One region of the Actinocorallia sp. B10E7 genome, then DNA from elsewhere that is predicted to be linked to it. Evidence: riboswitches for the same ligand, from Rfam matches in the RefSeq annotation. Region 1 holds a riboswitch; the other holds the start of a gene.
The links. A riboswitch is a leader RNA that binds a small molecule or an ion and turns the genes downstream of it on or off. The one in region 1 is predicted to bind thiamine pyrophosphate.

Region 2: linked by a shared signal. The riboswitch ahead of ABGB12_RS23285 (cytosine permease) and the one ahead of thiO (glycine oxidase ThiO) in region 1 are both predicted to bind thiamine pyrophosphate.

The regions. Positions count from the first base shown of each region.
Region 1 is NZ_JBDPLZ010000002.1:733,013-738,360, reverse strand. Features, by position in the region: gene ABGB12_RS08550 (Rv2175c family DNA-binding protein) at 1-142, opposite strand, end outside; gene ABGB12_RS08545 (FAD-dependent oxidoreductase) at 170-1,351, opposite strand; TPP riboswitch at 1,468-1,573, shown strand; gene thiO (glycine oxidase ThiO) at 1,564-2,682, shown strand; gene thiS (sulfur carrier protein ThiS) at 2,679-2,879, shown strand; gene ABGB12_RS08530 (thiazole synthase) at 2,884-3,675, shown strand; gene pknB (Stk1 family PASTA domain-containing Ser/Thr kinase) at 3,800-5,348, shown strand, end outside.
Region 2 is NZ_JBDPLZ010000006.1:330,332-335,679, reverse strand. Features, by position in the region: gene ABGB12_RS23300 (TetR/AcrR family transcriptional regulator) at 1-545, shown strand, start outside; gene ABGB12_RS23295 (SSI family serine proteinase inhibitor) at 786-1,241, opposite strand; gene ABGB12_RS23290 (rhodanese-like domain-containing protein) at 1,300-1,635, shown strand; TPP riboswitch at 1,674-1,791, shown strand; gene ABGB12_RS23285 (cytosine permease) at 1,787-3,205, shown strand; gene ABGB12_RS23280 (PAS domain S-box protein) at 3,312-5,162, shown strand.

The DNA.
Region 1 (5,348 bases):
CGGCCAGCAGCTTGCCCTCCTTCACCCACTGCTTCACTCTGCTCGCGGGCACTCCCGCGACCTGCCCCGCTTCCGCGAAAGTGAGCCATTCGCCCACCAGGGAGTCGAGTTCCGGATCGATGTCAACGTGCGTCTTCGTCACGTTTCCGTGTCTACCATCCCGCGGGGACTATGAAACAGCCAGGACCGCGTTCCGGACGGGGACCGAGGGGTCGGCGAGCTTCTCCGCGTCCACCGGTGTCCCCGCTGTCAGGAGCCTGCGGGCCTGCATCAGGTCGCGGGGCGCGGCCACCGTCAGGACGGCTCGCAGCAGGTCCCCGTCGAGCCAGAAGACCGCCCAGGACCGGTCGGTCTCCGGGTCGCCCCGGAAGACCATCCGCTCGGCCCCCGGGTGGTGGCCCGCGTACTGGACCATGCGCCCGAACTGCTCGGACCAGAAGTAGGGCGGGTCGTCGTAGACCGCCTCCTGGCCCAGCAGCGACGCCACCGCGACGTCGGGGGCGTTCAGCGCCGCGTCCCAGTGCTCCACCCGCAGCCGGCGCCCGTACCGGTTGGACCACCAGGCCGCGCAGTCGCCGACCGCGACGATCTCCGGACGGGAGGTGCGCAGCGAGGCGTCCACCACCAGGCCGTTCTCGACCTCCAGGCCGCTCACCCAGTCCAGCGAGGGCCGCACGCCGATGCCGACGACGACGGCCTCGGCCGGCAGGAACTCCCCGTCCACCAGCGCGACGCCGCCCTCCTCGATCGAGGCGACCTTGACCCCGCAGCGCAGCCGGACCCCTGCCTCGGCGTACCAGGGGGCGGTCAGCGCGCCCAGCTCCGGGCCGAGCGCGTTGGCCAAAGGCGCGGGCGCGGCCTCCAGCACGGTGACCTCGCAGCCCAGCTTCGCCGCCGTCGTGGCGACCTCCGCGCCGATCCAGCCCGCGCCGACGATCACCACGCGGGCGCCGGGGACCAGCTTGCCGCGCAGTTCCAGGGAGTCGTCGATGGTCCTGATCACGTGCTGGCGGCCGGGGCCGGGAAGCCGGACGGTGTCGGCTCCGGTGGCGATCACCAGCCCGTCGTAGGGCAGTTCGCCCGCGGTGGTCTCCAGGACGCGGTCCTGCACGCGCAGCCCGGTCGCGCGGTGCCCCAGCAGCAGTTCGCAGTCCAGGGAGTCCCAAGAGGCGTCGACCGTGGTGTCCTCGCGCTCGCCCGCCAGGACGGCCTTCGACAGCGGCGGACGGTCGTAGGGCCGGTGCGGCTCCGCTCCGACCAGCGTGAGCCTTCCGGCGTAGCCCTTGGCCCGCAGCGCCTCCACGGCGCGCACACCCGCCAGGCCACCGCCCACCACGATGACGCGTTCCATGTGATCCTCCGAGATCCCGGTTCTCCTGGCAGGACACCCTAACTTTCGCCCCGTCACCGTCCATGTCCAGGATGCCCGATATCTGATCGGTACTGCTCAGGGCATACGCTGGGCTCCGTACGGAGCGCGGGAGCCCGGTACGGGCTGAGAGGGGAGCAGTCCTCCCGACCGCCAGAACCTGATCCGGATCATGCCGGCGAAGGGAGCGACCTGTGATCGTGGTCATCGGCGCAGGGGCGATAGGCCTGGCCATCGCCTGGCGGGCGTCCCAGCGGGGACTGCCGGTCACCCTCGTGGACCCCGAGCCCGGAAGCGGCGCCAGCCATGTGGCGGCCGGGATGCTGACGCCCGTCGGCGAACTGCAGTACGGCGAGGAGGACCACCTCAGGCTCGGCGTCGACTCCCGCGACCGCTACCCGCGGTTCGCGGCCGAACTGGCCGACCTCACCGGGATCGACATCGGCCACCGGCGCGAGGGCAACCTGTCCGTCGCCTACGACGCCGACGACCTGGCCTTCCTCCAGGACCAGCACCGCTTCCAGACCTCGCTGGGGCTGCGCACCGAACTCCTCACCGGCCGGGAGTGCCGCAGGCTCGAACCCATGCTCGCGCCGTCCGTGCGGGGCGGGATCCTCGCCCCCGACGACGGCTCCGTCGACCCCAGACGGCTGCTGCGCGCGCTGCTCGCGGCCTGCGAGCACCTCCCCCTCGTGCGCAAGCGGGCCCTTGAGCTCGTCGTCCAGGACGGCCGGGTGCGCGGCGTCCGGCTGGAGGACGGGGACGTCCTGGCCGCCGAACGCGTCGTCGTGGCGGCCGGAAGCTGGTCCCGGGAGCTGACCGGCCTGCCGGTGAGGCCGGTGAAAGGCCAGATCCTGCGGCTGCACAGCCCCCACCCCTTCCTCACCAGGGCCACCCGGGGCCTGGTGCGCGGCTTCTCGATGTACCTCGTGCCGCGCCCGGACGGCGAACTGGTCGTCGGCGCGACCCAGGAGGAACTCGGCTTCGACTCCCGGGTCACCGCGGGCGGCCTGTGGGAGCTGCTGCGCGACGCCCGCACGCTCTTCCCCGGCGTCACCGAGCTGGAGTTCAAGGAGGTCACCGCCTCCTTCCGGCCCGGATCCCCCGACAACGCCCCGATCATCGGCCCGGTCGGGCCCGAGGGCCTGCTGGCGGCCACCGGGCACTTCCGCAACGGCATCCTGCTCACCCCCCTCACCGCCGACGCGATGGCGGACCTGCTGGACGGCCGGGAGCCCCCCGAGGCGGTCCGCCCGTTCGGCGCCGACCGCTTCGCGCCCGCGCGGCCCGCCACCATCGGAGACGACAGATGAGAGTGACCATCAACGGCCAGGCCCGCGACCTTCCCGACGGCGCGACCGTCGCGGCGGTCGTGTCGCAGGTCACCGACGCCGAACGGGGCGTGGCGGTGGCGCTGAACGAAGAGGTGGTGCCGCGCGCCGCCTGGCCCACGACCCCCGTCAGGGACGCCGACCGGGTGGAGATCCTCACCGCGGTCCAGGGAGGCTGAACAAGTGAACACGACCGACGCGTCCGGCCCGCTGGTCATCGCGGGCCGCGAGTTCGGATCCCGGCTCATCATGGGCACGGGCGGAGCGCCCAGCCTGCACGTCCTGGAGGAGGCGCTGATCGCCTCCGGCACCGAGCTGACCACGGTCGCCATGCGCCGGGTCGACCCCTCGATGAAGGGCTCGGTGCTGGAACTGCTGGAGCGGCACGGCATCGGCGTGCTGCCCAACACCGCGGGCTGCTTCACCTCGGGCGAGGCCGTCATGACCGCCCGGCTGGCCCGCGAGGCGCTCGGCACCGAGTGGGTGAAGCTGGAGGTCGTCGCCGACGAGCACACCCTGCTGCCCGACCCCGTCGAACTGCTGGACGCGGCCGAGCGCCTGGTGGCCGAGGGCTTCGTCGTCCTGCCCTACACCAACGACGACCCGGTGCTGGCCCAGCGGCTGGAGCAGGCGGGCTGCGCGGCCGTCATGCCGCTCGGCGCGCCCATCGGCTCCGGTCTGGGCGTCCGCAACCCCCACAACATCGAGCTGATCGTCGAGCGGGCGGGCGTGCCGGTGATCCTGGACGCCGGGATCGGCACGGCCAGCGACGCGGCGCTGGCGATGGAGCTGGGCTGCGACGCCGTGCTGCTGGCCACCGCCGTCACCCGCGCCCACCGTCCGGCGCTGATGGCGGCCGCGATGCGCAGCGCGGTCGAGGGGGGACGCGCGGCGCGGCTGGCCGGGCGCATCCCGCGGCGGCGCCTCGCCCAGGCCTCCTCCCCCTTCGAGGGGCTGGCCGGCACCGGCGCCTGACCCGCCCTGAGCTGCGGCGGCTCCGCGGGCGGCCGCCCCTCACAAAAGATCACGTTTTGGAACGGCCGTAAGGTAGTCCCGCAGAGCGATGGGGAGAAGTCCGTTTCGCCCTTACACTGCCCTGGTGGACGCGACAGCAGTAGACCCCCTCGTCGGGCAGGTACTCGACGAGCGCTACCGCATTGAGTCGAAGGTCGCCCGTGGCGGCATGGCCACCGTCTACGTGGGCCGGGACCTCAGGCTGAACCGCACCATCGCGCTCAAGGTGATGCACCCGCACCTGGCGCAGGACGAGGAGTTCGTCCGCCGCTTCATGGGCGAGGCCAAGGCCGCGGCCGCGCTGTCCCACCCGAACGTGGTGGCGGTGTACGACCAGGGCACCTCGGGCCCGCACACCTACCTCACCATGGAGTACCTGCCCGGCCGCACCCTGCGCGACCTGCTGGACGAGCGCGGCCGGCTGCCCGTCCGCGACGCCCTGGACATCACGGCGCCGGTCCTGGCGGCGCTGGGCGCCGCGCACCGGGCCGGCCTGATCCACCGCGACGTCAAGCCCGAGAACGTGCTGCTGACCACCGACGGCCAGGTCAAGGTCGCCGACTTCGGCCTCGCCCGCGCCGAGACCGACAGCAGGCAGACCAAGACCGGCATGATCATCGGCACCGTCGCCTACATGGCGCCCGAGCAGGTGGTCACCGGCCAGTCCGACACCCGCACCGACGTGTACGCGGCGGGCATCCTGCTGTTCGAGCTGCTCACCGGACGCCAGCCGCACGTGGGCGAGACCCCTCTCCAGGTGGCCTGGCGGCACGTCAACGAGCAGATCCCGCTGCCGTCCCAGCTGGTGCCCGGCATCCCGCCGCGGATCGACGCGCTGGTGATCTCGGCGACCAGCAAGGACCCTGCGGGCCGCCCGGTCGACGCCGACCACTTCTACGCGCTGCTGACGGACGCCTCCCTGGAACTCCCGGCCGCCCCCGTCCCGCCCGCGCCCGACAACGCCACCTCCGTCCTGTCGGTGCCGGGGCTGCCGGGCCCGGGCGGCTCCCTGCCGGGCGCCTCCATGCCCCAGAGCACGCTCCCCGGCCGGGCAGACAACCGCACCACCGTGATGCCGAACGGCCACACGACCGTGATGCCGCTCGGCATGGTCCCCGACGGGCCGCCGCCGCAGGAACCGGTCATGCTGTTCGACCGGATCCTGCACTTCCTCACCGGGAAGTTCGTGCTGGTGACCCTGGGCGTCATCGCGTCCATGGTGATCGGCTGGGCCACCTGGTACCAGGTCTCCGGCAAGTACGACCACGTGCCGGAGATCATCGGGCTGAGCCAGGCCGACGCCGTGGCCGAGCTGCGGGCCGAGGGCATCGCCTACTCGATCGCCGACACCAGGAAGTACTCCGAGACCGCGCGCAAGGGCACCGTCGCCGAGGTCGATCCCGGGGTGGGCAGCAAGGTCCAGCCCGGCGAGACCATCACGCTGGTGCTCTCCAAGGGCCTCACCCCCCTCAAGGTCCCCGACGTGACGGGGCAGACCGCCGAGCAGGCCGCCGAGACGCTCAAGGCCTTCGTGTCGGTGACCCAGGAGAAGAAGCCCGGAGCCGCGGCCGAGGGCATGGCCCTGGGCACCAACCCCAAGGCCGGCACCGAGCTGGCCCGGGACGAGCCGCTCG
Region 2 (5,348 bases), on a different contig from region 1:
TGGAGGCGGCGTTCGAGCTGTTCGGCACCGGGGGCGAGGCCGCGGTGTCGGTGCGCGCCGTCTGCCGGGCCGCCCGCCTGCACGCCCGCTACTTCTACGAGAACTTCGCCGACACCGGTGAACTGCTCGGCGCCGTGTACGACGAGGTGGCGGCGGAGCTGGCCGAACGGCTGCTGGCGGTGGAGTCGGCCGCAACGGGCGGCGACCTGGTCTCGAGGCTCAGGGCCGGGATCCATGCCGTGCTGGAGTTCAGCTCGGCCGATCCCCGCCGGGGCCGGGTGCTGTTCACGGAGGGGAGGGCCAATCCGGTGCTGGCCGCGCGGCGCCAGGCCACGCAGACCGCGCTGATGGACGCCGCCCTGCAGCAGAGCGCCCAGGTCCGTCCGGAGACCGATCCCCGCCAGGCGGTGGTGAGCGCGGCGATGTTCACCGGATCGATGGTGGAACTCGCCCACCAGTGGCTGTCCGGGGCGCTCGGCGACGACCTGGACGCGGTGGTGGAGCACGCGGCGTTCCTGGTCATGCACGGCGACCCGCGCTGCTGACCGCCGCCCGGAGCGGGACCGAGGGCGGGCATGCCGATATCCCCGGGGCGAAGTTATCCACAAGGCTTGTGGATATCCCCAGGGGACAAGTGTGTGAGGTATGTCGGGTTTTGTTGCTCTTTGACGAGCTGTGAGATGGGATTTCCGACCTCACCGCGAGTTATCCACAGGCTGTATCCACAGGCGTCCACAGGGCTGGGGATAACTGGGACAACCTGTGGACGGCTGTGGGAAAGTGGTTCAGCGCACGCGGGGCAGCTCGCCGAAGAGCTCGCTGACCCTGGACCAGTGGTCCAGGCCGCAGCCGTCCTTGCGCTGGTAGGCGGCCCGGACGCGGATGCCCCGCCAGGTGCCCTCGACGGTGCCCTGCTCGGGGCCGCCGTAGATCTCGGTGCAGACGGCGTCGGCGGGGATGGGCTCGAAGGCCTTCTCCCCCTGCTTGGCGAGCTGGGCGCAGGCCTTCTTCGGCTCGGGGTGGGTGCCGCCGGGCGGATCGCAGGTCAGCGTCCAGGTCCGCGCGCCGGAGCCGGGGGACTTCTTCAGGCTGATGGTGAGTTCGGTCACCCGGGCCGAAGGAGCGGAGGCCGAGGTGGGAACGGTAGAGTCCCCGCTCTCGGCCTTTTCGGTGCCGCAGGCGCCGGCTGCTACCAGGATCGCCGTGGTCAGGAAGAGGGCCGTGGCCACCGATCTGGACAAGGAGCACCTCACGCGCGGGTCGACGTGGTCGTGGTCAACAGGTTCCATGGGAGTCGTGATGAGTTTCGGGGACAACGTACCCTCCGTCGACGCCGCGGCGGTGCCGTCGGACGCATATCTGCTGGACGTGCGTGAACCGGAGGAGTGGACGGCCGGGCACGCGCCCGGCGCGGTGCACATTCCGATGAGCCAGTTGCGCGACCGGGCCGGCGAGATCCCGCAGGACCGAGACGTCTACGTGATCTGCCGGGTCGGCGGGCGCTCCGCGCAGGTCACGATGGCGCTCAACAACGCCGGCTGGCAGGCCTCCAACGTGGACGGCGGGATGATGGCATGGGCCCATCATGGCAGGCCGATGGTGGCGGAGCAGGGCGAAGACCCTTACGTGGCCTAGATCCGATTCGTCCCGTATGAGTATCATGCGGGGGATCTAAACCCCACCGCGGGAGCTCGGGCCGAGGGCCGGGCTGAGAGGGCGACCCCAGAGCGTCGCCGACCGCATGAACCTGTCCGGGTAATGCCGGCGTAGGGAGAGTGCATCAAGCATGTCTTCGGCCACGCTCGAAAACGGCGACGGAGCCTCCCGAGGGCACAGGCCCCTCGCGGACCCCGGCTCCCACGAGGCCCCGCTGACGCTCGACGAGCCCGCGCCCAGGGTGCTGTCCTTCTGGGACCAGAGCGCCTTCTGGGCCAACCTCGGCGTCAGCCTGTTCGCCTTCTCCGGCGCCTACACGGTGCTCGCCCCCGACCTCGACGGGACGCTCCGGCTGTCCATCGCGGCGGGGATCGTCGCGATGATCGTGGGAACGCTCCTGGGCGGGCTCATGCTCGGCCTGTCGGCGGTGCCCGGAGCCCGCACGGGACGTCCCGCGATGGTGCTGCTGCGCGGCCTGTTCGGTGCCCGGCTGTCGTACGTGCCGACGGTCCTGAACATCGCACAGCTCGTCGGCTGGGGCACGTTCGAGCTGATCGTGATCTCCGAGGCGGCCAGGGAGCTGTTCGGCGGAGGTCCCCGCTGGCTGTTCGTCCTCCTCGCCGGAGTGCTCACGACCGCCCTGACGATCTGGCCGCTGGGCTCGGTCCGGCTGCTGCGCCGGTTCGTGACGGTCGCGGTGGCCGTCGCGCTCGTCTGGTTCTACATCCAGTTCTTCCGCGAGGGACTGCCCGACCTGACGGCCAACCCCGGCCCCTCGGGCGGAGCGCCGTTCGGCACGGACTGGAGCATGTTCTGGATCGCCACCGACGCGGCCCTGGCCGTCTCGATCTCCTGGGTGCCGCTGGCCGCCGACTACACCCGCCACTCCCGCAGCGAGAAGGCCGCCTTCGGCGCGGCGAGCGGCGCGTACGCGCTGACCCAGATCATCGCCTACGTCCTCGGCCTGTTCGCTCTGGCGCTCGCCGTCAACGGAGAGGGCGTCTACCAGCCGTTCCTCACCGTGACGCTCGGCGCGGTGTTCTTCCTCGTGTTCGTCGTCCGCGAGGCCGACCAGTCGTTCGCCAACGTCTACTCGACCGCGCTGTCCATCCAGAACCTGCTGCCGCGCGTCGACCGCCGGATCCTCAGCATCGGCCTCGGCGCCCTCATCACCGTGCTGGCGCTCGCGCTGAACATGGGCAACTACGCCGGTTTCCTCAGCCTGATCGGCTCGGTCTTCGTCCCGATGCTCGGCGTCCTGGCCGCCGACTTCTTCCTGCGCGCCCGCGGCGTCTGGAACACCGCCCCCGACGCGCCCTCCCGCTGGGGCATGATCGCCGCCTGGCTGGCCGGCTTCGCCGTCTACCAGCTGATCAACCCGGGCGCCGTCTCCTGGTGGAGCGCCTTCTGGACCGACGTCCGGGACCTGCTGCACTTCGACCCCCAGCCCTGGATGAGCGCCTCCTTCCTGTCCTTCCTGGTCGCGGGCCTGGCCGCCTTCCTGATCGGCCGTCTGGATCGCGGCGAGACGGCGGCCGCGAAGTCCTGACGGCCGGCGCTCCGCGGACGTCCCCCGCCCGTCCCGGCACGGGCGGGGCATGCGCAATCCGTGGAGTCGGCCGGTGGAGGAGGCCGAATGGTGACACGATGACGGCGTGCGCCTGGACGCCTCCGACCCGACGGCACGCGCGGTGCTCCGATGCGCGGCCGACCCGATCGTGGCCATCGACGAGGGACTGTGCGTGACGGCCTGGAACCCGGCCGCGGAGCGGCTCTTCGGCTGGACCGCCGAGGAGGCGCTGGGACGGGTCGTCCCGATGGTCCCCGACGAGCTCAAGGCCGAGTACCACGCCGTGCTGGAGCGGGTGCGGGAGGGACCGCAGATCTCGATCGGGACGCGGCGGCTCACCCGGGAGCGGAGGCTGGTCGACGTCCGGATCGACACCAGCGCGCTGCGGGGCGAGGACGGCGCGCTGCTCGGCTGGGTCAGCGTCTACCACCGGGTCACCGAGGCCGACCAGCACGCGGCGGCGGAGAAGGCCCGTCTCGTGCGGCGGCTGAACGACATCCTCGGCGATCTGAACGCCCAGCACGATCTCGACAGGGTGCTGGACCGGATCACCGCCGCGGTGCTGGAGCTCACCGGCGCGGACGCCGCCGGTTTCGTGCGGATCGAGGACGACCGGTTGCGGCTGATGTCGGCCCGCGGCCTGCCGGGCGAGCTCATCGGCAGGTCGGTGGAGCTGCGTTCCAGCCTGGTGGCGGAGCTCCTGGAGGCGGGCCGGACGGTCCTGCTGGCCACCAGGCCCCGGGTGGACGCGCTGATCTGGCAGGCGCTGCCGAATCTGCGGATGGTCGCGCTGGGTCTGGCCTTCCTGGGCGACCGGCCCTACGGGGCGCTCTACGCGCTGTTCGCCGGCCGTTCGGCCGGCCACACCGAGCTGGAGCTGCTGGAGCTGCTGGCCGGGCACGCGGGCGTCGCGGTCCGCAACGTCATGGCCTACCAGGAGGTCGTCCGGCAGCAGGCGCACGAGCGGGCGGTGATCGACGCCAGCGCCGACGGCATCGCGGTGCTGGACTCCGAGGGCCGGGTCCGCCAGTGGAACCCGGCGGCCACGAGGATCACCGGGATGCCGCCGGAGGAGGTGCTGGGCAGGAGGCCGCCGTTCGACTACGAGCCCGGCGGCGAGGTCACCCGGCTGATGGGCAACGGCACCTGGCTGGACATCCTGTGCGCCGAGATCCCCGAGACCGGTGAGCTGGTGGTCGACTTCCGGGACGTCACCGCGGCCAAGGCGCTGGAGGAGGCCAAGGATCTCTTCCTGGCCACGACGAGCCACGAGCTGCGCACTCCGATCACCGTGGTGCAGGGCTTCGCCGACACTCTGGTCAACCGCTGGGCGGAGCTGCCGGACTCCGAGCGCCGCAAGGCGGTCGGCACGATCGCGGATCGGGCCAGGGCTCTGGGCCGGCTGGTCGAGCAGCTGCTGCTGGGCTCCCGGGCGGGGGCGGAGGAGCTGCCGGTGGTCCGCGAGCCGTTCGATCTCGGCGGGCTGCTGCGGCGGGTCGTCCCGGCGTTCCAGCCGTTGTCGGAGCGGCACCGCCTGGACGTGCGGGTCCCCGAGGGGCTGCCTCTGGCGCTGGGGGACCCCATGGCCACCGACATCATCGTGGGCCAGCTGGTGGAGAACGCCTGCAAGTACTCCCCGTCGGGCGGCCTGATCACGGTGGAGGCCGCGCTGGAGGACGGGTGGCTGGTGGTGACCGTGGACGACGAGGGCGTGGGCATCGCGGAAGGCGATCATGAGCGGATCTTCGAGCGCTTCGTCCAGGGCGAGGCGGGGGACCGCCGCAGGTTCGGGGGCGTGGGGCTGGGCCTCTACATCGTCAAACGGCTGGCGGCGGCCCAGGGCGGGGACATCGGCGCCCATTCCCGCGCGGAGGGCGGAGCCCGGCTGAGGCTGGCCCTGCCGCTCGCGAATGTGACGGACGAAACGTGCGTGTGACGAGTAACCGGGCCGATAGCTGGAAATGGCTTGAAGTGCACAACCCCGAACGTCGCCTGACGGGCGGATTACTAGTAGTTTGACCGCTTCGCTCCAGCATACGGGGGTGGTTGGTCGTGGATTCCCGGTCAATGTCTCGCCCTGCGAGGAAACATCTGTTTCGTCCGGGTTTCCGGGTGCCACCAG